DNA from 2 places in the Bradyrhizobium sp. JR4.3 genome. Region 2 is predicted to be linked to the other one. Evidence: predicted binding sites of a transcription regulator. Region 2 holds the regulator's gene; the other holds the start of a gene.
What was found. Region 2 encodes PhoB, which activates phosphate uptake and scavenging genes when phosphate is short. Its sites were predicted from a motif close to TGTCATNNANCTGTCAT; they were not measured.
Positions count from the first base shown of each region.

Region 1: the regulator PhoB is predicted to act here: its motif matches at 12,936-12,952, upstream of ABIB91_RS34975 (UDP-2,3-diacylglucosamine diphosphatase).

Region 1 is NZ_JBEPQF010000036.1:45,626-61,032, forward strand. Features, by position in the region: gene ABIB91_RS34910 (MlaD family protein) at 1-597, opposite strand, end outside; gene ABIB91_RS34915 (ABC transporter ATP-binding protein) at 614-1,384, opposite strand; gene ABIB91_RS34920 (MlaE family ABC transporter permease) at 1,387-2,520, opposite strand; gene dgcA (N-acetyl-D-Glu racemase DgcA) at 2,664-3,659, shown strand; gene ABIB91_RS34930 (MFS transporter) at 3,629-4,825, opposite strand; gene ABIB91_RS34935 (hypothetical protein) at 4,901-6,295, shown strand; gene ABIB91_RS34940 (ADP-ribosylation/crystallin J1) at 6,308-6,661, shown strand; gene ABIB91_RS34945 (hypothetical protein) at 6,681-7,040, opposite strand; gene ABIB91_RS34950 (antibiotic biosynthesis monooxygenase family protein) at 7,164-7,481, shown strand; gene ABIB91_RS34955 (RbsD/FucU family protein) at 7,512-7,955, opposite strand; gene ABIB91_RS34960 (caspase family protein) at 8,120-9,922, shown strand; gene ABIB91_RS34965 (threonine/serine dehydratase family protein) at 9,996-10,979, opposite strand; gene ABIB91_RS34970 (glycosyltransferase family 4 protein) at 11,043-12,086, opposite strand; gene ABIB91_RS34975 (UDP-2,3-diacylglucosamine diphosphatase) at 12,100-12,912, opposite strand; gene thiD (bifunctional hydroxymethylpyrimidine kinase/phosphomethylpyrimidine kinase) at 13,097-13,897, opposite strand; gene ABIB91_RS34985 (Lrp/AsnC ligand binding domain-containing protein) at 14,027-14,272, shown strand; gene ABIB91_RS34990 (c-type cytochrome) at 14,297-15,226, opposite strand; gene ABIB91_RS34995 (CHRD domain-containing protein) at 15,382-15,407, shown strand, end outside.
Region 2 is NZ_JBEPQF010000008.1:222,792-238,198, reverse strand. Features, by position in the region: gene ABIB91_RS16080 (hypothetical protein) at 1-26, opposite strand, end outside; gene ABIB91_RS16075 (putative bifunctional lysylphosphatidylglycerol flippase/synthetase) at 376-1,431, shown strand; gene ABIB91_RS16070 (ATP-binding protein) at 1,465-2,763, shown strand; gene pstS (phosphate ABC transporter substrate-binding protein PstS) at 2,907-3,920, shown strand; gene pstC (phosphate ABC transporter permease subunit PstC) at 4,020-5,009, shown strand; gene pstA (phosphate ABC transporter permease PstA) at 5,014-5,859, shown strand; gene pstB (phosphate ABC transporter ATP-binding protein PstB) at 5,856-6,680, shown strand; gene phoU (phosphate signaling complex protein PhoU) at 6,691-7,407, shown strand; gene phoB (phosphate regulon transcriptional regulator PhoB) at 7,431-8,138, shown strand; gene ABIB91_RS16035 (GcrA family cell cycle regulator) at 8,367-8,879, opposite strand; gene ABIB91_RS16030 (aspartate aminotransferase family protein) at 9,335-10,537, shown strand; gene argF (ornithine carbamoyltransferase) at 10,537-11,484, shown strand; gene ABIB91_RS16020 (Hsp33 family molecular chaperone) at 11,631-12,650, shown strand; gene apaG (Co2+/Mg2+ efflux facilitator ApaG/CorD) at 12,700-13,104, opposite strand; gene ABIB91_RS16010 (OpgC domain-containing protein) at 13,298-14,563, shown strand; gene ABIB91_RS16005 (SGNH/GDSL hydrolase family protein) at 14,563-15,342, shown strand; gene ABIB91_RS16000 (SGNH/GDSL hydrolase family protein) at 15,355-15,407, shown strand, end outside.

The sequences.
Region 1 (15,407 bases), on a different contig from region 2:
GTCGGCCTTGAGCATGACGCCGTCGACCTTGGCCATCACGCCGTCGATCTTCTCCGAGTTGCGGGCGAGCGAGTTGGTGAAGGTCTCGAGATTCTTCAGCGAGTTCTTCACCGATTCCTGATTGTCGGCGACGATCTTGTTGATGTTCTGCAGCGTGCCGCGGATCGCCTCGGTGACGTCCTGGAGCTTGTTGGGATCGGCCGTCAGCGTCGGAATGCCGTCCTCGTCGAGCGGCGGCGCAGGCGCTGCCTCCTCGCCGCCCTTGAGCGAGATCGCGGCGACGCCGGTCAGGCCCTGGAATTCGAGGCCGACCAGGGTGTCCTTGCGGATCGGGGCGTTGTTCTCGACCATGGCGAGTGCGACAACCCGCCGCGGGTTGTCGAGCTTCACCGAGACCACCTCGCCCACCCGGATACCGTTAAAATTGACGCTGCCACCGTTGCGCAGGCCCGCCGCCGGGCCCTCGAACACGACGCGCAGCGGGCTGCGCTGCTTGGTGGTGTGCAGCGACTGAAACCACAGCACGAAGCCGATCGCGGCGGCGATCACCGCCAGCGTGAACGACCCGATCAGCACGTAATTTGCGCGCGTTTCCATCAGCTACTCCGGCACCTCAGCCCATCACCGCGCGAGCGCGCTTGCCATGGAAATATTGTCTCAGCCAGGGATGCTGCGAGGCCTGCATGTCGGCGATCGACCCTGCCGCAATGATCTTACCGTTGCCTAAAACGGCGATGCGATCACATGCTGTGTAAAGGCTATCGAGGTCGTGGGTTACCATGAAAACGGTCAGCCCCAAAGTACGCTGCAGGGTCCTGACCAGCTCGTCGAAGTCGCCGGCGCCGATCGGATCCAGGCCCGAGGTCGGCTCGTCCAGGAAGACGAGATCCGGGTCGAGAGACAGCGCGCGCGCCAGCGCCACGCGCTTGACCATGCCGCCCGATAGTTCCGAGGGAAAGCGATCGGCCACTTCGGGCTTGAGACCCACCATGGTGAGCTTGGCGATGGTGATCTCGTCCATCAGCCGCTGCGACACCCGGAGATATTCGCGCATCGGAAACTGGATGTTCTGCCGCACCGTGAGCGAGGAGAACAGCGCGCCCTGCTGAAACAGCACGCCCCAGCGCCGCTCCACGTTGCGACGCTGCGACGTATTGGAGGCATCCAGATCGACGCCGAACACCTCGATGCTGCCTGCGACCTTGGGCACGAGGCCGATGATGGTGCGTGTCAGCACGGACTTGCCCGCGCCGGAAGGACCGACGAAGCCCAAAATCTCGCCGCGCTTGACATCGAGGTCGAGCCCGTCGAGCACGCGCGTCGCGCCGAACTGCACGGTGATGTCGCGGACGCGGATGATGGGGTTCTGGATCTCGCCTGCCATCGTCACATCCCGATCGAGGCGAAGAAGATGGCGAACACGCCATCCATGACGATGACGAAGAAGATGCCCTTCACCACCGAGGCCGTCGTGTGTTGTCCGAGCGATTCCGCGCTGCCCTGCACGGCGAGGCCCTCGACGCAGGCGACGATGCCGATCACCGCGGCCATCACCGGCGCCTTGACGATGCCGACGATGAAATGGTCGATCGAGATGGCGTCGCGCAGGCGCAGCAGGAAGGCTTCGGGATCGACGCCGCCGTAGAGCCAAGCGACGAGACCGCCGCCATAGAGCGCGGCCATCGCGCCGAGGAAGGCCAGGATCGGCAGCGCTAGCACCAGCGCCAGCATGCGCGGCAGCACCAACACCTCGATGGGATCGAACCCCATGGTGCGCAGCGCGTCGATCTCCTCGCGCATCTTCATCGAGCCGAGCTCGGCCGTGTAGGCGCTGCCCGAGCGGCCGGCGACCATGATCGCGACCAGCAGCACGCCGATCTCGCGCAACACCAGCACCCCGAGCATGTCGACGACGAAGATGTCGGCGCCGAACCTGCGGAAGTGGAAAATGCCCTGCTGGGCGATGATGCAGCCGATCAGGAAGGTGATCAGCACCACGATCGGCACCGCGCGCCAGCAGACCTGCTCGAGATGGTGCACGGTCGAGGTCAGGCGGAACGAGCGCGGGTGAATCAGGGTGCGTGCGCCCGCCGCGAGCACCGCGCCGAGCATGTCGATCAGGCCTGCCACGGTGCCGGCAACCCCGGCCACGGTCTGGCCGATCTGCTCCAGCATGCCGGTGATGGTGATCGTGCTGGTGTCGATGACGGGCGTCGCCCTGACCCGCCGCACCTCGTCCACGAGGCTCGAATAATTGGCGGAGAGGCCGGCGATCTGCGCCTCGACGGCGCCCTGCGTCAGGCTGCGGCGCAGCCGCTCGATCAGCCAGGCGCCAAAGGTGTCGAGCTTGGTGACCTCGGACACGTCGATGAAGATGCTTTGCGGGCCGCCGGCAAGCTTCTCGGCGTCAGCCACCATCCGCTCCAGGACCGGCGCGAAGCTCGCGGTCCAGGTTCCGGTGGCGCAGAGTGCCAGCGCATTGCCCTTCGCAATCCGTTCCAGCTTCGGATCGCCGTTCAAGACGTCCGCTCCCGTGCCGGGGCGCGAGAAACGGTTGAAATCAGATGGTTGCGCACGCGCCCTTACCCGGAGAAGGTATCCCCAACTGGTTAACCTTAGTTGCTAGAGGTAACCAGCAGGTTCAGATTTCGCCAGAGTTCAAAATGACTTCCAGCAAAGTTCCTGCCCTCGCCTCGCGAATCGAGCGCTTCCCCATTGCGGGCAGTTTCACCATCAGCCGGGGCGCCAAAACCGAGGCCGTCACCGTCGTGGCCGAGGTCAGCCGGGACGCCCTGACCGGCCGCGGCGAATGCGTGCCCTATTCCCGCTATGGCGAGACGGCCGAGGCGACCCTTGCCGCCATCCAGGCCATGCGGGAGGCCGTGGCCGGCGGCCTCACCCGCCAGGCCCTGCAGGCCGCCATGCCGCCCGGAGCGGCCCGCAACGCCCTGGATTGTGCCCTGATCGATCTGGAAGCCAAGGCGGCGGGCCTGCGGGCCTGGAGCCTGCTCGACCGCCCGTCCCCGGGCGAGCGCACCACGGCCTACACGATCTCGCTGGGCACACCCGAGGCCATGGCGGCGGCGACCGCCAAAGCGGCGCACCGGCCGCTGCTCAAGATCAAGCTCGGCGGCGACGGCGATCCGGAGCGGATCATGGCGGTGCGCGAGGCGGCGCCCGAATCCGAGTTGATCGTGGATGCCAACGAGGCCTGGACCGAGGCCAATCTGGAGCACAATCTTGCCGCCTGCGAGGCCGTCGGCGTCACCCTGGTCGAGCAACCGCTGCCCGCGGGCAAAGACCACGCACTGGCGCGGATCAAGCGGCCGCTCGTGGTCTGCGCCGACGAGAGCGTGCACGACCGCAACTCGCTCGCTCCCTTGCGCGAGCGCTATGACGCCGTGAACATCAAGCTCGACAAGACCGGCGGCCTCACCGAGGCGCTGGCGATGGCCGACGCCGCTCAGGCGCTCGGCTTCGAAATCATGATCGGCTGCATGGTCGCGACCTCGCTCTCGATGGCCCCGGCGATGCTGGTGACGCCGCAGGCGCGCTTCGTCGATCTCGACGGTCCGCTGCTGCTGGCGCACGATCGCGATCATGGCCTTCGTTACGACGACAGCCTGATCTATCCGCCTGATGCCTCGCTGTGGGGATGAGCTTTCAGCCGGTGCCGCGTCGACCAGATCAGAAGCGCGCCGGCAGCGGCCATAGCGGCCATCACGTAATAGAGGCCATCGCCGATGCGGGCGTAGATCGCGCCTGACGCGATCGAGGTGGTCGCGCCCAGCAGCCCGTTGCACGCCGCGTAATAACCCTGCCCCCGCGCGATCTGATGCGACGGCACGCGCTGCACCAGCAGACTCATCGTGCCGAGAATGGTCATCCCGAAGCTCAGGCCGTGGCCGAGCTGCACGATCGCCAATAGCGCGAGCGGCGGATCGTGCGCGGTGACGACCCAGCGCACGACCGCGCTCGCGCCCCCGATCGCCATCAGCGAGGACGGATGCAGCGAGAAGCGCGGCGACAGCGCAAAGATGACAATCTCGGCGATCACCCCTAACGTCCAGAGGCCCGCGATCGTCAGCCCGCCGAGGCCCTGGGCCTGCCAATTGATGGCCGAGAATGTATAATACGCGACGTGACTGCCCTGGATCAGCGCAGCCGAAACGATGATGGCCCAGAAGCCGGCATCGCGCAGCAGCGCCTTGCCGGCGTGCACCGCAATCGCCCGTCGCCTGACATCGTCCAGCGGCTGCAGCAGCATGCCGGCGGCGACCGCAATCACGGCCCAGGCGACGATGATCCAGATCAGATCGCGCGCCGCGATGTGGTCTACGAGATAGCCGCAGGCGAGCGAGCCGGCCGCGAAGGCTGCCGAACCCCACAGCCGCACCGGCCCGTAATCGAGCCCGTAGCGGGCGACGCCACGCAGCGCATAGGCGTCGGTCAGCGGCATGGTCGGCGTCCACATCATGCAGGTCAGCGCATAGATCAGGAACAGCGCCAGCGGCTGCTGCTGCAAGCCGACCGCCGTGAACCCGATCGCCGTCGCCAGCACGGAGATCATCATGCCGGCGCGAATCGCATGTCGCTTTTCGGCAAAGGCGGTGATCTGCGGCAGCGTGGTGAAGCGCGTGATCGCCGGCAGCGCGTTGATGAGGCCGATCCAGGCCGCGTCGATGCCGATCGCCTTCAGCCAGACCGGAAAGAACGGCAGATGCGTCCCCGAGACCGCGAACACGGCCGAGTAGAACAGCGCGAGGCTCACGGCGAATCGCCGCTTCCGAGCTGCTGCGATGGGGATTTGTGATTCGCCTGCCATCAAACCAATTGCGATTCGGTCGATATCGTGGTGATCGTTACTGTAACGCGCGGTGATTTGCGCGACGAGATTGACATGGCCAACGAAGCATTCGCCCTCTCGCCTATGTCTGCCCGTGCGGCCGAGCCGAACGAGCAGGATTACGACGCGATCCGCGAAGCCTTCCTGGAGACCGCGCGCGGCCGCTGGTTCCTCGGCGAATACGCCAAGCGCAACCGCAATGCCGATACCCGCATGGTGCTCGACGCGGTCGCGAAAATCGAAGAAACCCTTGCGGCAGAGCGCCAAGCCGTCGTCGAGGACCGCCTGCCCGAGGCGCTGGTCGCGATCCGGCACGCGATCCGCGAAGCCGAGACGATCGCGATCGCGGCGTTCGATCCCGGCGCGATCGAGGCGAGCCTCGCACCGATCCCGCGCGGCCTGCGCATCATCAAGGAGATCTCCTGGCGCTGGCGCGAGATCGGCGCCGACGGGCGAATCTGCGACCTGATTGATTCGCAGCTCGCCTCCATCGAGGCGGCCTGCGCGCAGGTTTCGACCCTCGATCCCCGCGCCGACCTCAAGGCCGCATTCGACCTGCTCAAGGACCGGATCGACCAGACCGACGCTGACGCAACGCCGCAGGCCGCGCGCCCCTCGCCGGCTCCGGTGCAGGAGGCACCGTCGCCCGTTGCGGAAGCTCCGCTGGCGGAGGCCGCGCCTGCGGCGATGGCCAGCGAAGCAGCCGTGGCTTTTACGGAGGCGCCGCAGGACATCGCAGAGGTGATCGAGCCCGAAGCCGCCGTGGAAGCGGCCGGCGTCGCCGAGGCCTTCTCCGTTGCCGAGCAGGCGATGGACGCCGCGCTCAAGCCGGAGACCGTCGGCGAGAACCTGATCGCACCTGAAGCCGCCGCTTTTGAAGAGCCGGCCACTGAGGCCTTCGCGGAGGTGACGCACGAATTTTCGCTCGATGCCGCAGCGGAAGCCGAGGACGAAGCCATACTCGACGCGATCGCGCTGGAGATGGCCGCACCCGATCCGGAATTCGACGAGATCATCGAACCGGTCGAGATGGAAGCGACCGTTCCGGAACCGGTGGTTGCGGAGGCCGCAGCGCCCATCGCAGCCGAGATACCGGAGCCGATCGAACCGGAGCCGGCCGCAGCCGAGCCAGTCTCCGCCGCAGCGGTGGTGGAGGAGCCTGTGGAGGAAGCGCCGATCGCGATGGAATCGCTGGCGCGCCTCACCAACGCCATTGCGGAAGCCGCCGCCGAAGTGATGGAGCAGCCGGCGCCGGTCATGGCGGCCACCGCGACATTCGGCGCGGCGCAGGCCACGACGCTGCCGATGACGTCGCCGGTTCCGGAAGCCTCACTTGGCGCCACCATCCTCGCCAGCGGCATCCTGCAAAAGCCCCGCGCCGCCGCAAACGACCCCATGGCGCCAATCCGCCGCATGACCCAGGCCGAGAAGATCGCGTTCTTCTCGTAAGGGGGCGCAGCTATGTCCTCCGTGGAAGACACCCTCACCCTCTGGCGTCCCGTCGGACCGAAAGACCTGGAGCTGATCCAGCAATCCGGCATGCGCGCGTTTCCGCCGCGCCTGCCGGACCAGCCGATCTACTATCCGGTGCTGACGGAAGACTACGCCATCAAGATCGCGCGCAATTGGAATGTCCCGGCGAGCGGCTCGGGCTTTGTGACACGTTTCGAGGTCGAGCGCAGCTTCATCGCGAAGTACGACGTGCAGGAGGCGGGCGGCCGCTCACATCTGGAGTACTGGATTCCGGCCGAGGACCTCGATGCCTTCAATACCGCAATCGTCGGCCTGATCGAGGTCGTCCGCAGCTTCCCCTAGCCGCTGCGCGCTCAGCCCCTCATCCGCAATTCCACACCGCGCCAATCGGCGTCCGCGTCCAGCACGGGCCAAAACTGCCGCCATTGTAGCGGCCGCCGCCGAAGCCGGGCCGGCCGAAATAGCGCCACTCACCATCCCAGCCGTAATATTGCGGAACTGGATCGATGTACCAATGGCGTCGGTCGCTGGGCGACATCCGCCGCATCGCTTCCTTCTGCTTATAGAGCGGAATGCTGTTGCTCAGCGGCTGGCGATAGCCCGGCAGGAAGCCGTAGCCATGCCAGGCTTGCTTGGGACGCTTTTGGATTGAAGCAGCCGGCGCGACAGCCGGCAGCAGCGATAGGACGATAGCGACAGATAGACACATAAAGCGCGACATGGACCGACCATAGACAGTCGGATGCCGGCAGGCCATTCAAAATTCGGGTGGGCGATGTAACAAAGCCCATCGCGAAACCGAAGAGATCGGGAACGGAAATCCATCACCGAGGGTCAAGGAAACATGATTGGCGAAGTGATTGTCATTGGCGATCTGCAATTGCGTGACGGCGCCTCTGTCGACGAACACGACCGGCTCGGCGCGCGCATGTACGACATCGTCAGCCGTCTTCCCGGCTTTGTGTCGGTCAAGTCGTTCAAGGCCGAGGACGGCGAGGAGCTCACCGTGTTCCGTTTTGCCTCGGAGGAAGCGCTCGAAGCCTGGCGCACTCACCCCGAACATGTCGAGACGATGAAGCGGGGACATGCCGAGTTCTACGCCAGCGGCTTCCTGCAGATCTGCAAGGTGATCCGCGAGGTCGGACCATTCGAGCACGCGTGACGCCGTTCCGCATCATTCGATCGCGCGCTGCTAGCTGATCACACCCTTCCTGATCAGGAAGCATCCGTAACTGCTGCTGTCGCCGACCTGTACGACGCCAAAGCTCGCCGCCGCCGCGCGATAAAAATCCGGCCGCGAGAGTTTTCCGGGCGTGACGGGCCGGCCGGCGGCACGCTCGATCTCCGCGAGCACCGTGCGCTGCACGTCGGGGACGCGGCTGGGATCGTCGACCGGCATCATCACGCGGACCGGATCGGGATCGAAATCGTCGAGCGGATAGACCGACATGATGGCGCGAATCGCGGTCTGCATGCTGATGCCCGGCAACTGGATCAGGCGCTGCGAATGCGTGCTCTGCGCGATGCGCGCAGAGGGGTGATTGGCATCGACGAAAGCGAGATCGTCGCCATGGCCCATGGACGCCAGCAGCCAGAGCAGATCTGGCGTGAGGATCGGATCGATCGATTTCAGCATGTGACGGACTGTCCTCCCATCGTGCACCCACCTTGGCGGGTTCCAAGCGTGATTCAGATCACGCAGCCTACCATGGTGATGGCGATCACGGACCTCAAAGTCGAACGCGGCCAAGCTTGCCGGCAACCAATCTCGTATCGAGATCAGTGCCAAAGGAGCACGCCATGTTCCGCCTAAAATCTTTCCTGATGACTGCAGGCCTTTTGGGAAGTCTGTTCGGCTTCGCCTCCGGCCCTGTTTCCGCGCAAGTCGCCCCGGTCGAGCCGGCCCCCACCGCGCTGCAAGGCCCGGAACAGCGCGTCGCGTTGGTGATCGGCAATTCGAACTACCAGAACGCGCCGCAGCTCGCCAACCCCGACAATGACGCGGACTCGATGGCGAAGTTCCTGAATTCGGCCGGGTTCGAAGTGGTCGCCGCGACCGACCTGACCCAGAACGACATGCTTCGCGTGGTGCAGGATTTCTCCGCCAAAGTGTCGGCGCGCGGTCCGAACACGGTGGCGATGGTCTACTACGCCGGTCACGGCGTGCAGCTCGCCGGCGAGAACTACCTCGTTCCCGTCGACGCCAAGGTCTCGAGCCAGACCGAGCTCGTCAACAACTCCGTCCGTCTGGTCGACGTGATGTCGACGCTGGAGACGATCCCGAGCCGCATGCGCATCGTCATCCTCGATGCCTGCCGCAACAACCCGTTTCCGAACGTGAACGATGCCGGCCGCGGCTTGGCGATCGTCGATGCGCCGAACGGTTCGATCGTCGGTTACTCGACCGCGCCGGGCGCGGAAGCGCAGGACGGCACCGGCGGTCACAGCCCCTACACGCAGGCCTTCCTGAACGTCGCGCGCGAGCCCAACGTGCCGATCGAGCAACTGTTCAAGCGCGTGCGCCTCGAAGTGAACCAGACCACCAGCGGCGCGCAGATCCCGTGGGAGAGCTCGTCGCTGACGTCGGACTTCACCTTCTTCGGCGACACAGCTGTCGCCGCCAACCGCGCGCCCGTGAATGCGCCTGTCGTGCAGATGGCCTCCAACCTGCCGAGCCGCTCGACCCGCCAGGCCTATGACTACGTGGTGTCCGAAGCACGGCCGGAGTACTATCAGGAGTTCATCACGATGTATCCGCACGACCCGCTGTGCGACCACGTCCGCTGGCTGCTCAACAACCTGCTGCTCACGCAGGCCTGGCACAAGGCGGTGCTCGCGAACTCGCCGCTCGGATACAAGAATTTCTACGACAGCTACGGCAACACGCCCTATGCGCAGGTCGCGCTCAAGCTCCAGATGCAGCCGAAGCAGATCCCCTTGATGCAGGCGACCAAGTTCCTGGCGCCGCAGAATATCGCCCCGACCTTCAAGATTGGCAATCTCGGCCAGCCCAAATACATGCCGCTGCAGCAGGGTAATGGCGGTGCGCAAGTGAACGGCAATTTGCCGATCGTGCAGAAGTCGGGCGACAACAACGGCATCGGCAAGCTCGGCAATGGCGGCCAGATCGTCAACCTGCCGGCGGGCAACAACCAGCCCAACCAGCAGAACGGCACGCCGTCGCAGACCCCGGGCAAGATCGTCACCCTGCCCGCGCCGACCAACACCACCAACAACAATGGCGGCATCGGCAAGATCGTGACGCTGCCTGCGACCAACAAGACGCCGAACGGTACTGGCAACGGCACAATCAGTGGCAATCCAGGCAAGATCGTGAGCATGCCGGTGAATGTCGGCAAGGGCGGCACGACCATCGACACGAAGCCCGTCAACGTTCAGACGCAGAACAACCCGATCCGCATCAACAACGGCGCCAAGATTAGCGACAACCCCGTGAACAAGGTGCAGGTGCAGAACAACAACCACCCGCAGTTCAACGAGACCAATCGCATGGTCAACAATGGCGGCAACAACTTTCGGCAGTCGATGAACCAGAGCCAGGGTGGCAACGGCGGCAACAACCACCGCGGCTTCATGCACTGATCGCGGTCGGCCACACACGACAAAGGGCAGAGCGGTGACGCTCTGCCCTTCTTCATGTCAGAAAATTAGATTATCAGGCCACCAGCTCGGCAAACAAATCCGCATCCACATTGCCGCCGGAGAGCACGATGACGACGTTCTTGCCGGCAACATCAAGTCGTCCCGCAAGCAACGCGGCCAGGCCGACCGCTCCGCCCGGTTCGACCACGAGCTTCAGCTCGCGATAGGCAAACGCGACGGCCGCGCCGACTTCCTTGTCCGACGCTGTCACGCCGCGTGCGAGCAGTTTGCTGTTGATCGCGAACGTCATCTCGCCGGGGATCAGGGCCATCAGCGCGTCGCAGATGGTGCGGCCTGCCGGCCCGTGCGGCTCGCGATGACCCGCAGTCAGCGACAGGCCGTGATCGTCGAACGCCTCGGGTTCGGCCACAACGATTTGGGCCAGCGGAAAGCGTGCCTTCACGGCCGTCGCGACGCCCGCGATCAGGCCGCCGCCGGAGGCCGGCGCTACCACGATGTCAGGGGCAAGACCGAGTGCCGCCATGTCTTCCGCGATTTCGCGGCCGGCGGTGCCCTGGCCGGCGATCACGAAGGGATCATCATAGGGCCTGACCAGTGTCGCGCCGCGCTTCTCGGCGATGCCGCGCGAGATCGCCTCGCGGTCGTCGCGGTCGCGCTCGTACAGCACGACCTCTGCACCGTAGGATTTGGTGCGCTCGCGCTTCGACAACGGCGCATCCGCGGGCATCACGATGGTCGCCTGCATGTCGAGGATCTTTGCCGCCGCCGCCACGCCTTGGGCATGGTTTCCGGAGGAGAACGCGACCACGCCGCCGGCTCGCTTGTCCTGCGGGATCGAGGCGACCTTGTTGAAGGCACCGCGGAACTTGAACGAGCCGGTGCGCTGGAGCATCTCCGGCTTGAGATAGACCTTTGCGCCGACGCGTTCGTTGAGCACGGGAAAGGACAACAGCGGGGTGCGGACGGCGAAGGGTGCGATCACGCGGGCTGCGGCATCGATATCGGCAGGGCCGATCGGGAGGAGCTGTTCTGTCATGCCTGATGTTATCGCGGCGGATGAGGCGCGAGCAAGACATCTCCGCGCGAGGATTTCGTCCCCTCAGGCGACGAATCGCGCCGGTTCTGCCCCGTTCCGGCCGGGCATCACGGCACCGACCGCCAAAATGCTGTCGATAAAAGCCCGGGCCGAGGCCTCCCAGGTGTAGTTGGCGGCGAATTCGACGCAGTCCTGCCGGGAGATGTCGAGTGCGGCGAAGCAGGCGCTGCGCAGATCGTGATCGAGTGCGCCGACCGGCGCATCGCCGATCACGTCGCGGGGCCCCTTCACCGGAAACGCCGCGACCGGCAGGCCGCTCGCCAGCGCCTCGAGCAGAACGAGGCCGAACGTGTCGGTCTTGCTCGGAAACACGAAGACATCGGCGGCAGCGTAAATGTCCGCCAGTTCCTCGCCATGCTTTTCGCCGAGGAAGATCGCATCCGGATAGGCCTCCTCCAGCGCGACACGCGCCGGACCATCGCCGACGATCACCTTGGTGCCGGGCAGGTCGAGGTCGAGGAACGCCTCGAGATTCTTCTCCACCGCGACCCGGCCGACCGAGAGGAACACCGGTGCCGGCAAGCAGAGATCGATCGCGCGGGGATGGAACAAATGGGTATCGACGCCGCGCGGCCACAGCACGACATTGTCGAAGCCGCGCTCGGTCAGCTCGCTGGCGAGCGCCGGCGTTGCCGCCATCACGGCGCGGCTGGGGCTGTGGAATCGGCGCAGTGCCCGCCAGATCAGCGAGCCCGGCACCGGCACGCGGGCGCGGACATATTCGGGAAAGCGGGTGTGGAAGCTGGTCGTGAAGGGCAGCTTGCGCTGGCGGCAATAGCGCCGGACCATCAGGCCGATCGGCCCCTCGGTCGCGATGTGGATGCTGTCGGGGTGCGCCTCTTCGATCAGCTTCGCGATTCTGCCCGGGCGCGGCATGGCCAGCCGCACGTCGCGGTAGCTCGGCATCGCAAAGGTGCGGAACGATTGCGGCGTCAGGAACGAGAATTCGACGTCGAGACTTTTGGCGGCGTCGGCAAGCTTGGTCAGCGTCCGAACCACACCGTTGACTTGCGGGTGCCAGGCGTCGGTCGCGACCAGGATGCGCATCAGGCTGCCCTTGTCATGCAGCTCTGGCTGCAACCTGCGGGACCTGTGCCGGCTTCTCGGCCTGGTCCGCCCAGGTGATGATCTCGAAATGGCCGTCGTCGTGCTCGACCAGCGCCGTGCAGCTCTCGACCCAGTCACCGCAGTTCATGTAGCGGATACCGCCCTCGTCGCGGATCACCGCGTAATGGATGTGGCCGCAGATCACGCCGTCGGCATCGTGGCGCCGCGCCTCGGCGGCGAGCGCCTGCTCGAACGCGCCGATATAGTTGACGGCGTTCTTGACTTTCTGCTTCGCCCATTGCGACAGCGACCAATAGGGCACCTTGAACATGCGCCGGAAGAAGTTGACAAAGCGATTGAGCTGGATCGCGAAGTCGTAGGCCTTGTCGCCGAGATGGGCGAGCCAGCGTGCGTTCTGCACCACGAGGTCGAAGATGTCGCCGTGGATGACGAGATAGCGCTTGCCGTCCGCACCGGTGTGGACGGTGTTCTCGACCACGTCGATGCCGCCGAAATGTGTGCCGTAATAGTTGCGCAGGAACTCGTCGTGATTGCCGGGGATGTAGATCACCTTGGCGCCCTTGCGCGCCTTGCGCAAAAGCTTCTGGACCAGGTCGTTATGCGATTGCGGCCAATGCCAGCTCGATTTCAGCGCCCAGCCGTCGACGATGTCGCCGACGAGATAGATCGTGTCGGCATCATGGAAACGCAGGAAGTCGAGCAGAAGGTCGGCTTGAGAACCGCGGGCTCCGAGATGAACGTCGGAGATGAACAACGTGCGAAAGCGCCGCTCCGGGCTCTCGTCACTCACATCGTAACTTCCCATGCGCCAGCCTGTAACAATGTCCCGTGACAGGGGGATGACCAATTGAACCTTTGAGGCACCTTCGGAACCGAATCGCGCTTGCCTCGCCCACCCCGCGAATATCAGTCGCATGCGACAATCAGGCGACATGGCGCCTCAGCGCCCTCCGCAAGAACCCGGAACTGCGGCGCGCTCGCGAGCGGCGTCAGTAAAATTTGTGGAAATGATGGATCGGGCCGTGGCCGTGGCCGACGCTGAAGCGGTCGGCGGCCGCGATCGCCGCGCTGATCCAGGTCTTGGCGTTGCGCACGGCGTGCTCGAGATCCTCGCCCCTGGCGAGCCCGGCGGCGACCGCCGAGGACAGCGAGCAGCCGGTGCCATGGGTGTTGCGAGTGGCAACGCGCGGCGCGGCGAGCGCGATCGTGGTGCTGGCATCGACGAGATAGTCGATGCTCTCGGCGCCCTCGCCGTGCCCGCCCTTGATCAGGACTGCCCGGCAACCGAGCGCCAGCAGTCGGCGCCCCTGGCTCTCGATCTCAGCCTCGCTGGCCGCGACCGGTTCGTCGAGCAGAGCCGCGGCCTCGGGCAGATTGGGTGTGATCACCGAGGCCAGCGGCATCAGTTTGATGCGCAGCGCGTCGACGGCTTCGGACGCGAGCAGGCGATCACCCGATGTCGCCACCATCACGGGATCGAGCACGACATGCCGGGGTGCCCAGCGCGACAGCGCGGCCGCGATCGCATCGATGCTGGCGGCTTGCGCCACCATCCCGATCTTGACCGCGCCGACCTCGAGATCGGAAAACACCGCGTCGATCTGCGCGGTGACGAATTCGGCGGGCACCGCGTGAATGCCGGTGACGCCGCGGGTGTTCTGCGCGGTCAGCGCCGTGATGGCGGAAGCGCCAAAGACGCCAAGCGCAGCAAAGGTCTTCAGGTCGGCCTGGATGCCGGCGCCGCCGCTCGAATCGGAGCCGGCAATGGTCAGCGCGACGGGCGTCGTCATGGGGCGATTTTCCGCGTTTTCGAAGCCATGGCCCGTCCTAGCGCGCCTGCCTCAACCCAGCAAGTTCGCTTGCTAAATCCGGCCGGGTTTGGCCTATTAGCCGCCAGATATGCTTTCGGAGTGACCGCGATGGTTCCCTTTTTCGTCCAGATCAAATGCAAGCTCGGCCAATCCTATGTGGTCGCCAATGCGCTTGCCGAAGCCGAGATCGCCTCCGAGATCTATTCCACGGCCGGTCAATACGACCTGCTGGTGAAGTTCTACGTCGACAACGACACCGATATCGGCCACTTCGTCAACGAGAAGGTGCAGGTGCTGCCCGGCATCCAGGACACCCTCACCATCATCACCTTCAAGGCGTTTGGCGCGAGTTGACCGTCCGGAAAAGGGCGGGCCTGATCAGGCGCCGCCCTCCTTGCGCTTGGGACGCGGCGGACCGTCCACCGGCGGCAGCGATTTGAGATAATCCGCCATCGCCGCGAGATCGTCCTCCGGCAATTGCGAGGTGTTCTTGATCACCCGCGTCATCGCGCCGCCGACGCTGTCGCCGTCGGGCAATTCGCCGGTCTTCAGGAAATAGGCAATATCCTTCGCGCTCCACTCGCCGAGGCCCTTCTGGGTGATGTTGGGCACCCATCCCTCGCCTTCCGGATTGGGACCGCCAGCGAAGCGTTGTCCGGCGATGATGCCGCCAAGCGCATTGCGCGGGCTGTGGCATTCCGCGCAATGGCCAAAACTGTTGACGAGATAAGCGCCGCGATTCCACTGCGGCGACTTCGCGCTGTTGGCGACGAAGGGCTTGCCGTCCAGAAATAAGAATTTCCAGATGCCGACGTTGCGCCGGATGTTGAACGGAAAGCGCACGTCGTGGTCGCGCACCTTGCCTGCAACGGCCGGCAGCGTTTTCAGATAGGCAAAGAGATCGAGCACGTCCTCGCGCCTGGCGTGCTGATAGGACGTGTAGGGAAAGGCCGGAAAATAATGCCGCCCGTCCGGCGCGACCCCGTGCATCACCGCGTTGACGAATTCGGCCTCGCTCCATTTGCCGATGCCGTCCGTCGGATCGGACGAGATATTCGGCGCGTAGAACGTTCCGAACGGCGACTTGATCGCGACGCCGCCGCCGAGCCTGAGACGATCGGGCTGGTCGGGGACGGCATGGCATGAGGCGCAGCCGCCGGCGTTGAACATCACCTGGCCATTGGCAAGATCAGGCACGCGGGCAGGCGCGGTGCCGGCGGCCGCCACCACCGGCGCGCTGAGCCACCAATAGACGCCCGCTGCGGCGAGTGCGGCGAGCAGCGCCACGGAGATTGTTCGTCGCAACATGCGGTCCTTTCGTCGTCGCGGCGAAGCTTATGACCGATGCCCTCGCGGCTCCAGCCACGAAGAATTTAGCCCACCGCGGCCTGAAACGGGAATAAACTGAAATGCTGGCTGTTGGAAGTTTGGCAGCCCAAACGGGTTCAGCAGGGAGAAAAACCATGAACAAGATCGTCATCGCCATGTC
Region 2 (15,407 bases):
CCGCGCGCGGAGCGACCCTCTTTCAACAGCGGAATCCCGCCCATAGATTGATTTCGACTTAAGCCGTGACGGAACATTGTACGGCCGAAATCATCAAAACTTCATGGCGTCTGCGCAGGATTGCCATGGAGATTCGCGTCAGGCTTGCCGCCGAAAGCGCCAAACCGTGCATCAGGAGCCCGCAACCTGCCTAAAACCTTGAAGCCACGACTTTTTGTTCGAATTGTCGAATTCCACTCCGCCCCAAAACGCGCTAGTGGAGGGGCAGGGGGCATGCGCGATGCCGGAGCCGCTGACGAGGATTCGTCGAGTGCCCGTGCGTCGTCCGCCTGTTCGCTGGCCACCCCGGCCGCTGAAGCGTTGTTCGAGGTCTAGATGCTGGAAGCCATACGCAGAGCGATGACGTTTCTGCGCCAGAAGCAAATCCTGCATAAGCTTGGAGTTGTGATCAGCGTCGCGGTCATCGGCATCGCTTGCTATGTGCTTTACCACATGCTGCGCGGCATCGATGTCAACGAGGTCCTCGAAGCGATCAAGAGCACCGAGCCGAGCCAGATTGCGCTGGCGGCTTTGTTCGTCGCCGCGGGCTATTTCACGCTGACCTTCTATGACCTGTTCGCCGTGCGCGCGATCGGCCACGCCCACGTGCCCTATCGGATTAACGCGCTCGCCGCCTTCACCAGCTATTCGATCGGCCACAATGTCGGCGCCAGCGTCTTCACTGGCGGCGCGGTGCGCTACCGCATCTATTCGGCCTATGGGCTGAACGCGATCGATGTCGCAAAAATCTGCTTCCTCGCCGGCCTGACCTTCTGGCTCGGCAACGCCGCGGTGCTCGGCCTCGGCATCTCCTATCATCCGGAGGCTGCGGCCTCGATCGACATGCTTCCGCCCTGGCTGAACCGGATGCTGGCGATGATGATCATCGTCGGGCTGGTCGCCTACGTGGTCTGGGTCTGGACCCAGCCCCGGATGGTCGGCCGCGGGCCCTGGACCGTGATGCTGCCGGGCGGCCCGCTGACGCTGCTCCAGATCGCGATCGGCATCATCGATCTCGGCTTCTGCGCGCTGGCGATGTACGTGCTGGTCCCGGACGAGCCCAATCTCGGCTTCGTGGTGGTCGCGGTGATCTTCGTCTCGGCCACGCTGCTCGGCTTTGCCAGCCATTCGCCCGGAGGCCTTGGCGTGTTCGACGCGGCCATGCTGGTCGGGCTCTGGCAGATGGACCGCGAGGAGCTGCTGGGCGGGATGCTGCTGTTCCGCGTCCTCTATTATCTGTCCCCTTTCGTCATATCTGTAATCTTGCTGACGTTTCGCGAAGTTATCATCGGCGCACGATCGAAGCGCCTGCAGCAGGCGGCGCTCAAGCTCGACCCCGGGCCCGCGCCTGAAGCCGCTTACGTGAGAAAGCGCAGCGACAGCGGCGCCTGACCGGCGCAACGTCCTTTGGAGAAGCCCGCCCCGATGGCGATCGACGCCCCATCTTCTCCCTCCTCCCAGCCCTGGTCCGACCGGCTGCGGCACTCGACCGTCATCCTGATCGCCGCGGCGTTGGCGCTGTCGGTGGTGGTCTCGCTGGGCGAATTGTCGGCACTGCATGCCATCGCGGTTTTCCTCTGCGTCGCGGTCGCAGCGCTGATCCCGTGGCGCCTGCACGATACCGCCGCCTCGCGCGAAGAGACCCGCCGCGTCAACCCGGTCGAGAGCGCGGCGGTCGCCGCGGTGGTTGCCGGCATGCCCGATCCCGCGGTGCTGCTCGACCGCGCCGGCCGCGTCATCCATCTCAACGCCGCAGCCGCCCAGCTCGCGCCGGCGCTGCGCCGAAATGAGCTCGCTCAGTTCGCGCTGCGCTCGCCCGAGATCATCACGGCGCTGCGCGAGTCGATCGCGACCACCGAGCCGCGGCGCGCGACCTATCTCGACCATGTCCCGGTCGATCGCTGGATGGAGCTGACCATCACGCCGGTGCCGGTGCCGACCACCTTCGGCGGCGCCGACAAATGCATGCTGATGACCTTCCACGACCAGACGCCGCTGCGTCGGGTCGAGGAGATGCGGGCCGATTTCGTCGCCAATGCCAGCCACGAGCTGCGCACGCCGCTGGCCGCGCTGTCCGGCTTCATCGACACGCTCCAGGGCCAGGCCAAGGACGATCCCAAGGCGCGCGAGCGCTTCCTCGGCATCATGCACAACCAGGCCACCCGGATGGCGCGCCTGATCGACGATCTGCTGTCGCTGTCGCGGGTGGAACTGTCCGCCCATGTGCGGCCCGACACCCTGGTCGACCTGCTGCCGATCATCTTGCAGGTCGCCGACGGGCTCGAGCCGCTGGCGCGGGAACGCCAGGTCGAGGTCGAGACCCAGCTCCCTGAGACCCCGGTACTGATCGCGGGGGACCGCGAGGAGCTGCTCCGCCTGTTCGAGAATTTGATCGAGAACGCGCTCAAATACGGCGCCGCGGGCGGTCGCGTCATCGTGTCGCTGATGCCAGGCGCCGCCCCTGATGGAACTCAGGAAATCCGGGTCCTGGTCCGGGATTTCGGCCCCGGCATCGCGCCGGAGCACCTGCCGCGGCTGACCGAACGGTTCTACCGGGTCGATGTCGGCGACAGCCGCTCGCAGGGCGGCACCGGCCTCGGATTATCGCTGGTGAAACATATTCTTAACCGCCATCGCGGCCGGCTTTTGATCGAAAGCGTGCCCAAACAGGGCGCCACTTTCACCGCCTGTTTCCCCCAGGGCAAGCCTGCGGCTCTGAGCTAAATTCCAGCGATTTCAGCTGCTTAACGCTGTCATCCGACTGTCACCAAACCTTCGTAAAAGCTCAGCTGTCCGCTCCTAAAGGGGCGGCACGGGGAGCGCGATCGGGCGCGGATGGCGCTTCGCTCCCCTGTATGGAGACCAGCATGAATTTCCTCAAAACACTCGTCGCTGCTGGCATCGTCGCCGCATCGACGACGGCGGCCTTTGCTGCCGATATCACCGGTGCCGGTGCGACGTTCCCGTTCCCGATCTATTCCAAATGGGCTGACGCCTATAAGAAGGAGACCGGCAACGGTCTGAACTACCAGTCGATCGGCTCCGGCGGCGGCATCAAGCAGATCCAGGCCAAAACCGTGACCTTCGGCGCCAGCGACGCGCCGCTCAAGGCCGAGCAGCTCGAGAAGGACGGCCTCGTCCAGTGGCCGATGGTGATGGGTGCCATCGTTCCCGTCGTCAACATCGAGGGCGTGAAGCCCGGCGAGATGGTGTTCGACGGCGAGACGCTGGCCAGCATCTATCTCGGCAAGATCACCAAATGGGATGACGCCGCGATCAAGAAGCTCAACCCGAACGTGAAGCTGCCCTCGGAGGCCATCACCGTGGTCCGCCGTTCGGACGGCTCTGGCACCACCTTCAACTTCACCAACTACCTCGCCAAGGCCAGCGCGGACTGGAAGAGCAAGGTCGGTGAGGGTACCGCGGTCGAGTGGCCGGTCGGCGTCGGCGCCAAGGGCAACGAAGGCGTGTCCGGCAACATCAGCCAGACCAAGAACTCGATCGGCTACGTCGAGTACGCCTATGCCAAGCAGAACAAGCTGACCTACACCGGCCTCGTCAACAAGGCCGGCAAGCCGGTGCAGCCCACCGTCGAAGCGTTCCAGGCGGCCGCCTCCAACGCCGACTGGGCCAAGGCGCCCGGCTACTACGTCATCCTGACCGACCAGCCCGGCGAGAAATCCTGGCCGATCACGGCGGCGACCTTCATCCTCATGCACAAGGACGCCACCGACAAGGCGGCCTCGCAGGAAGCCATCAAGTTCTTCCGCTGGGCCTTCAAGAACGGCGGCAAGGCGGCTGAAGAGCTCGACTACATCCCGATGCCGGACCCGGTCGTTCAGCTGATCGAGAAGACCTGGGCTGCCGAAATCAAGAGCTAGCTTCGCGACGCTCGTGCCCCGGATGCGCTGCGCCGCATCCGGGGCACGGACCAACAAAAAAACGTATGCTATTTAGTACAGGGGATCGGCGTGGCAGAGATGGCCGTTCAGAGCGATGTAATCGACGACGCCGGACCGTATGATCGCGCCAAGGCCTTGAGCGCGTTCAAGCTCGGCGACGTCACCTTCTACTGGATCACGCGGCTCTCCGCGATCTCGGTGCTTCTGATACTCGGCGGCATCATCATTTCGCTGATCGTCGGCGCCTTCCCGGCGATGAAGGAATTCGGGGTCTCGTTCCTGTGGACGCAGCGCTGGGCACCGTCGGCCGATCCGCCGGTGCTCGGCGCGCTCGGGCCAATGTACGGCACGCTCGTCACCTCCTTCATCGCGATGCTGATCGCCATCCCCGTGGGTCTCGGCATTGCGATCTTCCTCACCGAGCTCTGCCCGCAATGGCTGCGCCGCCCGATCGGCATGGCGATCGAGCTGCTCGCCGGCATCCCCTCGATCATCTACGGCATGTGGGGCTTCTTCGTGTTGGGTCCGTTCCTCGCCAACACGTTCCAGCCCTTCATGATCAAGATCTTCGACGGCGTGCCCGTGCTGGGCGCGATCTTCGCAGGTCCCCCGTCCTATCTCAGCCTGTTCAATGCCGCGCTGATCCTCGCCATCATGGTGCTGCCCTTCATCACCTCGATCTCGGTCGACGTGTTCAAGACCGTGCCTCCGGTCCTGAAGGAAGCCGCCTACGGCGTTGGCTGCACCACCTGGGAAGTCGTCCGCAGCGTGGTGATCCCCTACACCCGCGTCGGCGTCATCGGCGGCGTCATGCTGGCGCTCGGCCGAGCGCTCGGCGAGACCATGGCGGTGACCTTCATCATCGGCAACTCGTTCCGGATCTCGTCGTCGATCTTCGCGCCGGGCACCACGATCTCGGCGGCGATCGCATCCGAGTTCGCCGAGAGCGACGGCCTGCACCAGTCCGGCCTGATCCTGCTCGGTCTCCTGCTGTTCGTGCTGACCTTCTTCGTGCTTGCAGCGGCGCGGCTGATGCTGATGCGGCTGGAAAAGAAGGCGGGGAACTAGCGCCATGAATCCGATCTATTCACGCCGCCGCCGCAAGGACATCGTCGTTCGCGGGCTCTGCATCGCCGCAACGGCCTTCGGCGTCACCTGGCTCGCGCTGATCCTGATCACGCTGCTCTACAACGGACTGGCGGGACTCAACGTCCAGCTGTTCACCGAGAACACGCCGCCACCCGGATCGAATGAGGGCGGTCTGCTCAACGCCATCGTCGGCTCGCTGATCATGACCGTGATTGGCGTCGGCATCGGCGCGCCGCTCGGCATGTTCGCCGGGACTTATCTCGCCGAATACGGCCGCAATGACCGGCTGACCTCGGTGATCCGCTTCATCAACGACATCCTGCTCTCGGCGCCCTCGATCATCATCGGCCTGTTCATCTATGGCGCGGTGGTCGTGCCGATGCGCGGCTTCTCGGCGATCGCAGGCTCGCTCGCGCTCGCGGTCATCGTGATCCCGGTGGTGCTGCGCACGACCGAGGACATGCTGCTGCTGGTGCCGAACGCGTTGCGCGAGGCGGCCTCGGCGCTCGGCCTGCCGCGTTCGCTGGTGATCAAGCGGATCGCTTATCGCGCCGCGCGCTCCGGCCTTATCACCGGCGTGCTGCTCGCGACCGCTCGCGTCGCCGGTGAAACCGCGCCGCTGCTGTTCACCGCGCTGTCGAACCAGTTCTTCAGCCTCGGCCTGAACAAGACGATGGCGAACCTGCCGGTCACCATCAACAACTTCGTGCAGAGCCCCTATGCCTACTGGAAACAGCTGGCCTGGAGCGGGGCGCTGCTCATCACCCTGACCGTTCTTGCCCTTAATATTGGCGCGCGCATCCTTGGCGCCGAGAGGACCGCAAAATGAGTGATCTTTCAGTATCGTCGATGAGCGCGGCCGGTGGGCTGCCCCACGCGCCAGTGCTGCCGGAGGCGCCCCCGAAGGTGACCGTGCGCAACCTGAACTTCTATTACGGCGAGCACCACGCGCTGAAGAACATCAACCTGACGCTCGGCGCCAATCGCGTCACGGCGTTCATCGGTCCGTCGGGCTGCGGCAAGTCGACCCTGCTGCGCATCTTCAACCGGATGTACGACCTCTATCCCGGCCAGCGCGCCACCGGTCAGCTGATGCTCGACCAGACCAACATCCTCGACGGCAAGCTGGACCTCAATTTGCTGCGCGCCCGCGTCGGCATGGTGTTCCAGAAGCCGACGCCGTTCCCGATGACGATCTACGAGAACATCGCGTTCGGCATCCGCCTGTATGAGAAGATCTCGAAGTCCGAAATGGACGGCCGCGTCGAGAAGGCGCTGCGCGGCGGCGCGCTGTGGAACGAGGTCAAGGACAAGCTCAACGCCTCCGGCCTGTCGCTCTCCGGCGGCCAGCAGCAGCGCCTCTGCATCGCCCGCACCGTCGCGGTGCGGCCCGAGGTGATCCTGTTCGACGAACCCTGTTCGGCGCTCGACCCGATCTCGACCGCCAAGGTCGAGGAGCTGATCCAGGAGCTGTCCGAGGATTACACGATCGCGATCGTCACCCACAACATGCAGCAGGCGGCGCGCGTCTCCGACAAGACCGCCTTCATGTATCTCGGCGAGCTGATCGAGTTCGACGACACCAGCAAGATCTTCACGTCGCCGACCGACCGGCGCACGCAGGATTACATCACCGGCCGGTTCGGCTAGGAGACGCGACATGGCTTCCGAACATACCGCAAAGGCTTTCGACACCGACCTCCAGGAACTCACCCGCCTGGTCGCCGAGATGGGCGGCATCGCCGAGCGCATGATCGTCGAGTCCGTCGACGCGCTGATCCGCCGCGACGTCCCGCTCGGCCAGCGCGTCGTCGCCATCGACACCGAGCTCGACGCGCTGCAGAAGCGCATCGAGGAGCGTGCGGTGCTCACCATCGCCCGCCGCCAGCCGATGGCGGTCGATCTGCGCGAGATCGTCGGCGCCATGCGCGTCGCGACCGATCTCGAGCGCATCGGCGACCTCGCCAAGAACATGGGCAAGCGCGTCGCGGCGCTGGAGACGGACTTCCATCCGCTCAAGCTGTTCCGCGGCCTCGAGCACATGACCGACCTCGTGCAGCAGCAGGTCAAGTCGGTGCTGGACGCCTATGCCGCGCATGATTTGCCGGCGGCGATGGCGGTGTGGAAGGGCGACGAGGAAGTCGACGCCATCTGCACCTCGTTGTTCCGCGAGCTCCTCACCTACATGATGGAGGATCCGCGCAACATCTCGTTCTGTATTCACCTGATGTTCTGCGCCAAGAACATCGAGCGGATCGGCGACCACGCCACCAACATCGCCGAGACCGTGTTCTACATGATCGAGGGCCAGGCGATCACCGACAAGCGGCCGAAGGGCGACATGACGACCTTCGCCAACACGGTACCGAACACCTGAAGACTTAAGGGAGCGACGACCCGATGGGCGCACGCATTATGGTGGTTGAGGACGAGGAAGCCCTGACCGAGCTTCTCCGCTACAACCTCGAAGGCGACGGCTATGACGTCGAGACGGTGATGCGCGGCGACGACGCCGACACCCGCCTCAAGGAGCACATCCCCGATCTGATCGTGCTCGACTGGATGCTGCCGGGCCTGTCAGGCATCGAACTGTGCCGCCGGCTTCGCACCCGTCCCGAGACCAAGCAGCTCCCGATCATCATGCTCACCGCGCGCGGCGAGGAGAGCGAGCGGGTGCGGGGTCTTGCGACCGGCGCCGACGATTACATCGTCAAGCCGTTCTCGGTGCCGGAGCTGCTGGCACGCGTGAAGGGCCTGCTGCGGCGTGCAAGCCCGGAGCGGCTCGCCACCGTGCTTGCCTTTGGCGACATCGAGCTCGACCGTGACAAGCGCCGCGTGGCGCGATCGGGCCGGCCGATCGATCTCGGTCCGACCGAATATCGCCTGTTGGAGTTCTTCCTGGAGCATCCGGGCCGGGTGTTCTCGCGCGAGCAGCTGCTCGACAGCGTCTGGGGCCGCGACATCTATATCGACGAGCGCACCGTCGACGTGCATATCGGCCGTCTGCGCAAGCTGCTCAATCTCGGCCGCGAACAGGACCCGATCCGCACCGTCCGCGGCGCCGGCTACGCGCTGGATGATCGGTTTGCCAAGGCGGAGCAGGTGTAGGGTTGCAGGCTCGTTTGTTGGCGAGCTGTCCCTGCATTCTCCGATGTCGTCCCGGACAAGCGAGCGAAGCGAGCGCTGATCCGGGACCCATAACCACAGGGAGTGGTTTGGCGAAGACTCAGAGTTACCCCTTTCGCACGACTACTGCGTGCTCGGAGTATGGGTCCTGGCTTTCGCCAGGACGACACTGAAATTATTGAACTGTCTTTGCGCGACGACTTGCCGTGATTACCGCGGACCCGGCTTCACCGGTGCGCGGCGCCGATCCGACGCCGGCTGGTACGCAACACGCGAGTGCTGGGCACAATAGGGCAGGCCGGACAGCGCCCGTCCACCGCAGAAGAAGAAGTCCGGGCTCGAGGGATCGCCGACCGGCCAGTGGCAGGTCGCCTCGTTCAATTCGAGCAGCGACAGCCGCTGGCTCATCGGCACCACGTTGTCGTAGGTGACCGGATCCGGCTCAGCCTCGACCTCGAAGGCCTGCGCCAGCGCGGTGTTGCCGCGCGAGATCGGGCGGCTCACCCGCATCATGTGCTGCGCGGGGCGCGCCTTGCGCGGCCGGGGCGCTGCCGATGATGGGCTCTTGGCGCGGCCCGAAAGACCGAGCCTGTGCACTTTGCCGATCACGGCATTGCGGGTCACATTGCCGAGCTCCGCCGCGATCTGGCTGGCCGAAAGTCCGGCCTCCCAGAGCTTTTTCAGCTGCTCGACGCGATCATCGGACCAGGTCAAAACCGTCATTGCACCCTTTCCCTCGCTGCGCGCCAGCCATCCTGGGGCCTCGCAGCGAATGCCTAAGCCTTCAAAAACCCGTGCCGCCAGAATCCCTTAAGGCTCGCCGGGCGCGTCTTGAACGCCCGAACGTTTACGCCGGTACATAAGGACTTAAAGATCAGAACCACTGCACGAGATGTCGTATCTGACAATCCAAACGCTACAATATGGCGTGACTCCCGCGCAAGAGTCCGCCGACTCGCTTCCACATGTTCCGTGGCTAAATCCCGCAAAATCGGCACCGCAAGACTACGGATTCAGCGTTTCGCGAGGCTTTCCGGGCGGCATTGACACCCGATTCACCAGGCCTAAGATAGTCGCACGTGCCGCCCTCAAGAGGCGGCACGTTTCGTTTTCCGGGCCGGTCGATGGTGCGTTGCGTAATGCACGCTCACACCGTCCGCAACATTCAAGTGACCGTCATGACTAACAGCGCAGCGCCGCATTTGCTCCCCGTTTTCGCCAGGTCCGACCTCGGTTTCGAGCGTGGCGAAGGCTGCTGGCTGATCGCGACCAATGGCGAGCGCTATCTCGATTTCACCTCCGGGGTGGCGGTGAATGCGCTCGGCCATGCCCATCCGGCGCTGGTCGCGGCGTTGCAGGAACAGGCCACGAAGCTCTGGCACATGTCGAACCTGTTCCAGAGCCCGGACGGCGAAAAGCTTGCCGCGCGCCTGTGCAATGAAAGTTTCGCGGACTTCGTGTTCTTCTGCAATTCCGGCGCCGAAGCGCTGGAATGCGTGATCAAGATCGTGCGCCGCTATCACGCCGCGAAGGGCCATCCAGACCGCTATCGCATGATCACCTTCGAAGGCGCCTTCCATGGCCGCACGCTGGCGACGCTGGCCGCGACGGGTTCGGCAAAATATCTCGAAGGTTTCGGCCCACCCATGGAGGGCTTCGACCAGGTCGCGCATGGCGATCTCGAGGCAGTGAAAAAGGCGATCGGTCCGCAGACCGCCGGCATCCTGATCGAGCCGATCCAGGGCGAGGGCGGTGTGCGTTCGGCAACGCCCGCCTTCCTGAGGGCGTTGCGCCAGCTCTGCGACGAGCGCGGCCTGTTGCTCGCCTTCGACGAGGTGCAGACCGGCATGGGCCGCACCGGCGATCTGTTCGCATACCGCCGCCTTGGCGTCGAACCTGACGTGATGTCGCTGGCCAAGGCGCTCGGCGGCGGCTTCCCGATCGGCGCCTGCCTTGCGACCGCGGAAGCGGCGTCCGGCATGACGCCGGGCTCGCACGGCTCGACCTTCGGCGGCAATCCGCTCGCGATCGCGGCGGCGAATACCGTGCTCGACGTCATGCTCAAGCCCGGCTTCTTCGACCACGTGCAGAGGATGTCGCTGCTGCTCAAGCAGAAGCTCGCTTCCGTGATCGACCGTCATGGCGATGTCGTCAGCGAAGTGCGCGGCGAGGGCCTCCTGATCGGCATCAAGGCCGTGGTGCCCTCCGGCGATCTCGTTGCCGCCTTGCGCGACCAAAAACTGCTCACCGTCGGTGCCGGCGACAATGTCGTGCGTTTCCTGCCGCCTTTGATCGTCACCGAAGCCGAGATCGAGGACAGCGTCGGGCGGCTCGAGCGCGCCTGCGCGGCGTTGTCCGGCAACAAGCGGGCGGCAAGCTGATGAGCACGTCGCCCGATAAAACGCCCAAGAAAACACCGAAGCACTTCCTCGATATCAACGAGCTGCCGCTGTCGGAGCTCAAGCGCATGCTGGCCGCGTCCTCCGCGATGAAGGCGAAGCAGAAGGCGCATCAGCCGGTCAGGCCGCTCGAAGGCAAGACGCTGGCGATGATCTTCGAGCGCCCCTCGACGCGGACGCGGGTGTCGTTCGATGTCGCCATGCGCCAGCTCGGCGGCGAGCCGATCATGCTCACCGGCGCCGAGATGCAGCTCGGCCGCGGCGAAACCATCGCCGACACCGCGCGGGTGCTGTCGCGCTATGTCGACGCCATCATGATCCGCATCCTCAATCACGATGCGCTGCTGGAGCTTGCGGCGAACGCCACCGTGCCCGTTATCAACGGCCTGACGCGGCGCTCGCATCCCTGCCAGGTGATGGCCGACCTGATGACCTACGAGGAACATCGCGGCCCGATCGAGGGCAAGACGGTGGCCTGGACCGGCGACGACAACAACGTGCTGGCGTCCTGGGCGCACGCCGCCGAGCGCTTCAAGTTCCAGCTCAATGTCGCGACGCCTCCGGAGCTCGCGCCGAAAAAAGCGATGCGCGACTTCATCAAGGCGACCGGCGCGCCGATCATGCTCGGCACGGATGCCGAAGCCGCCGTGAAGGGCGCCGATTGTGTCGTGACCGACACCTGGGTGTCGATGGGCGACAAGGAAGGCGAGCACCGCCATAACGTGCTCAAGCCCTATCAGGTCAATGCCCAGCTGATGTCGCTGGCCAAGCCCGATGCGCTGTTCATGCACTGCCTGCCCGCCCATCGCGGCGAGGAGGTCACCGACGAGGTGATCGACGGTCCGCAATCCGTCGTGTTCGACGAGGCCGAAAACCGCCTGCACGCGCAGAAGGGCATTCTGGCCTGGTGCTTCGACGCGGTGAAGTAACGCGGGCCGGTGAAGTAGCTTTGGATCGTCGTCCTGGCTTTCGCCAGGACGACACCGAGTTTGCCGTGCTTGCGTACGATCCGTTCTGCATTCCGGATGCAGCCGCCCCCCTTTCAATTCCGCCTTCCGACCCCAGATAAAGCGCCATGGTTTCCCAATCCCCTGACATGAAAACCGGGCCCGAAGGCCCGGTTCGTGCGCCATCCGCGGTTCCGATCGACGACGCCGTGCTGCCCTACGAGGTCGACGCGCTCGACGTGCGCGGTCGCCTGGTGCGGCTTGGTCCGGCGCTCGACGAGATCCTGACCAAGCACGATTATCCGGCGCCGGTCGGCAAGCTGCTCGGCGAGGCCATCGTGCTGACCACGCTGCTCGGCTCGTCGCTGAAGTTCGAGGGCCGCTTCATCCTCCAGGCCCAGACCGACGGTCCGGTGTCGTTCCTGGTTGTGGACTATCAGGCGCCGGATCGCCTGCGCGCCTATGCGCGTTACGACGCCGCGCGCCTCGGCGAAGTCCAGGATTCCGGCACGCATTCCGGCGCGCTGCTGGGCCACGGTCATCTCGCCATGACCATCGACCAGGGCCCCGACATGAGCCGCTACCAGGGCCTGGTCGCGCTCGACGGCGGTAGCCTGGAAGATGCCGCTCACGAATATTTCCTGCGCTCCGAGCAGATCCCGACCCGCGTGCGTCTCGCCGTCGGCGAGGAATGGCGTTCGAACGACGGCGGCAAGCATCGCTGGCGCGCCGGCGGCATGCTGATGCAGTTCCTGCCGAAGGCGCCCGAGCGCGCCCGGCAGGCCGATCTGCATCCCGGCGATGCGCCCGAGGGCGTCGAGGTCCATGCCGTCGCTGAAGACGATGCCTGGGTCGAGGCGCGCTCGCTGATCGAAACCGTCGAAGACGTCGAGCTGATCGATCCCGAGCTGTCCGGCGAGCGGCTGCTCTACCGTCTCTTCCACGAGCGCGGCGTGCGCGTGTTCAATCCGCTGCCCTTGAAGGCGCAATGCTCCTGCTCGCGCGATGCGGTGGCATCGATGCTGAAGAGCTTTTCGTCCGACGACCGTGCCGCAATGGTCAAGGACGACAAGGTCGTCGTGACCTGCGAGTTCTGCAGCTCGGTGTACGAGTTCACACCGGATGAGGCGGGCGTCGAGGACGCGTAGCGCGGTGCCGTAGGGTGGGCAAAGCGAAGCGTGCCCACCATTTCCAGCGCTAGTTCAACACACGCTTGTTGTCCGGGCTGTCCAGCGAGAACGTCGGCACGTCGATCTCGAAGCGTTCGCCGCTTGCGCTGACCATCTGGTAGCGGCCGGTCATGAAGCCCGAGGCGGTCGTGAGCGGCACGCCGGAGGTGTATTCGAAGCGTTCGCCGGGCGCGAGCGTCGGCTGCTCGCCGACGACGCCCTCGCCTTTCACCTCCTGCTGCCGGCCGGTGGCATCGGTGATGATCCAGTGCCGCGTCTTGAGCTGCACGGTCTCATCGCCGGAATTGGTGATGACGATGGTGTAGGCCCAGAAATAACGGGAGCGGTCGGCCGACGACTGCTCCGGAACAAAGTTCGGCTCGACGGTCACTTCGATCTGGCGGGTCACGGCGCGGTACATGATTGCCATCATACCGAAAACCGCCCGGGAACCAAACGCCGGAGGCGGCCTTGGCGACATCGTCCCGCCTGAATTCGCAGGGAAGTACACGTCCAAGTGTAGGTCCAAACGTACTTGCATGTGATCCGGCGGCTTTGCGAGATGACGGCCGGACCGGTACACTCCTTGCCACGTCGCGATTTGCGGAAGGGTTTTTAGGCCCCCGATGACTATTGCCGACCAAGTGACGGGATCGACGATCGCGGGAACCGCTAAACCTGTGGAGGTCAAGTCCGCGGGGGCAAAGCGGCGCGCGGCCGCGCCGGCCATTTCGCTGCCCGCCATCGGCGAGCGCGAGCTCCGGCTCGACCTGTTCCGCGGCCTCGCGCTGTGGCTGATCTTCATCGACCATTTGCCGCCGAGCCTTCTGACCTGGTTCACGATCCGCAATTACGGCTTCAGCGACGCCACCGAGATATTCATCTTCATCTCCGGCTATACCGCCGCCTTCGTCTACGGTCGGGCGATGCTGGAGTCCGGCATCGTCGTCGCCACCGCGCGCATCCTGCGGCGCGTCTGGCAGATCTATGTCGCCCACGTTTTCCTGTTCACGATCTTCCTCGCCGAGATCTCCTATGTCGCGACCAGGTTCGAGAACCCGCTCTACACCGAAGAGATGGGCATCATGGATTTCCTCAAGCAGCCCGATGTCACGATCGTGCAGGCGCTGCTGCTGCGCTTCCGTCCGGTCAACATGGACGTGCTGCCGCTCTACATCGTGCTGATGCTGGCGCTGCCCTTGATCCTGTGGCTGATGAAATGGCGCCCCGACGTGACGCTCGGCCTCTCGGTCGCGCTCTACGCGGTGACCTGGGAATACGACCTCTATCTGTCCGCCTATCCGAACGGCTTCTGGGCCTTCAATCCCTTCGCCTGGCAATTGCTGTTCGTGTTCGGGGCATGGTGCGCGCTCGGAGGTGCGCGACGCATGTCGCGCATTCTGGCTTCGCGGGTGACGATGTGGATCGCGATCGCCTATCTGGTCGCGGCATTCTACGTGACGCTGACCTGGTATGTGCCGCAGCTCTCCCATTTCATGCCGAAGCGGCTCGAGCAGTGGATGTATCCGATCGACAAGGCCGACCTGGACGTGCTGCGCTTCACGCATTTCCTGGCGCTGGCCGCGCTCACCGTACGCGTCCTGCCGCGGGACTGGCCGGGCCTGAAATCGCCATGGCTGCGGCCGCTGATCCTGTGCGGCTCGCATTCCCTGGAGATATTCTGTCTCGGCGTCTTCCTCGCCTTTGCCGGCCATTTCATCCTGGCCGAGGTCTCGGGCGGCCCGGTCATGCATGCGCTAATTAGTCTCTCCGGAATTCTGATCATGTGGGCCATGGCCTGGCTGATTTCGTGGTACAAGCGGGTGGCTGACAAGAGCGGTTCGAAAACCAAAAGCGCCGTCGGCAGCGCCGATATGGCGGGAGGGGGCTGATGAAGGCGAAGGTTTTCCTGAGCCTGATCCTGCTGTGCGGTGGTCTCGCCGCGCCTCCGGCGCGCGCGGACGATGCTGCGCCGGCTGCTTCAGCCGCGCCCGCAGCCTGTGAAGTGCCGTCCTATCTGCTCACGAGCGAAAGCCAGCTTCCCAAGGTCGCCGATGCCGTGAAGGCCGGCAAGCCGCTCGAAATCCTGGTCATCGGCAGTCGCTCGACCACAATTCCGGCTTCCGAGGACGCCTCTTATCCGGCGCGGATGCAGGCCATTCTGAAGGACAAGCTGTCGCCGTCCGAGATAGTCCACGTCTCCGTAGAAATACAGAGCAAGAAAACGGCCGAGGAGGCGGCCGCCAGTTTCGTTAAGCTGATGGAAGCAAAAGCACCTACTTTGGTTATCTGGCAGACCGGGACTGTCGATGCTATCCGAGCCATCGATCCCGATGATTTTCGCGGCGCAGTGACCGGAGGGGTTGTTGCGCTGCAAAAGGCAGGGGCTGACGTCGTCTTGATGAACTTGCAGTACAGTCCGCGTACCGAAACCATGATCTCGGTGCCGCCATACCTCGACAATATGCGGGTGGTGGCGCAGGAGCACGATATTCCGCTGTTCGATCGTTTCGCGATCATGCGGCAGTGGAATGACCAGGGGCAGTTCGACCTGTTCAGCCCGTCGCGCGGGCCTGAGCTGGCGAAGCAGGTCCATGATTGCCTTGGCCGGGCGTTGGCACAGTTCGTGATCGACGCTGCGCATCTGGAGCCGGCCCAGCAGCAAAATTGAGGTCTAGCGTTAATGAGTTCTCTCCGCCCTTTTTGCCTGACGGCATGGCTGGCTGCGCCTGCAGC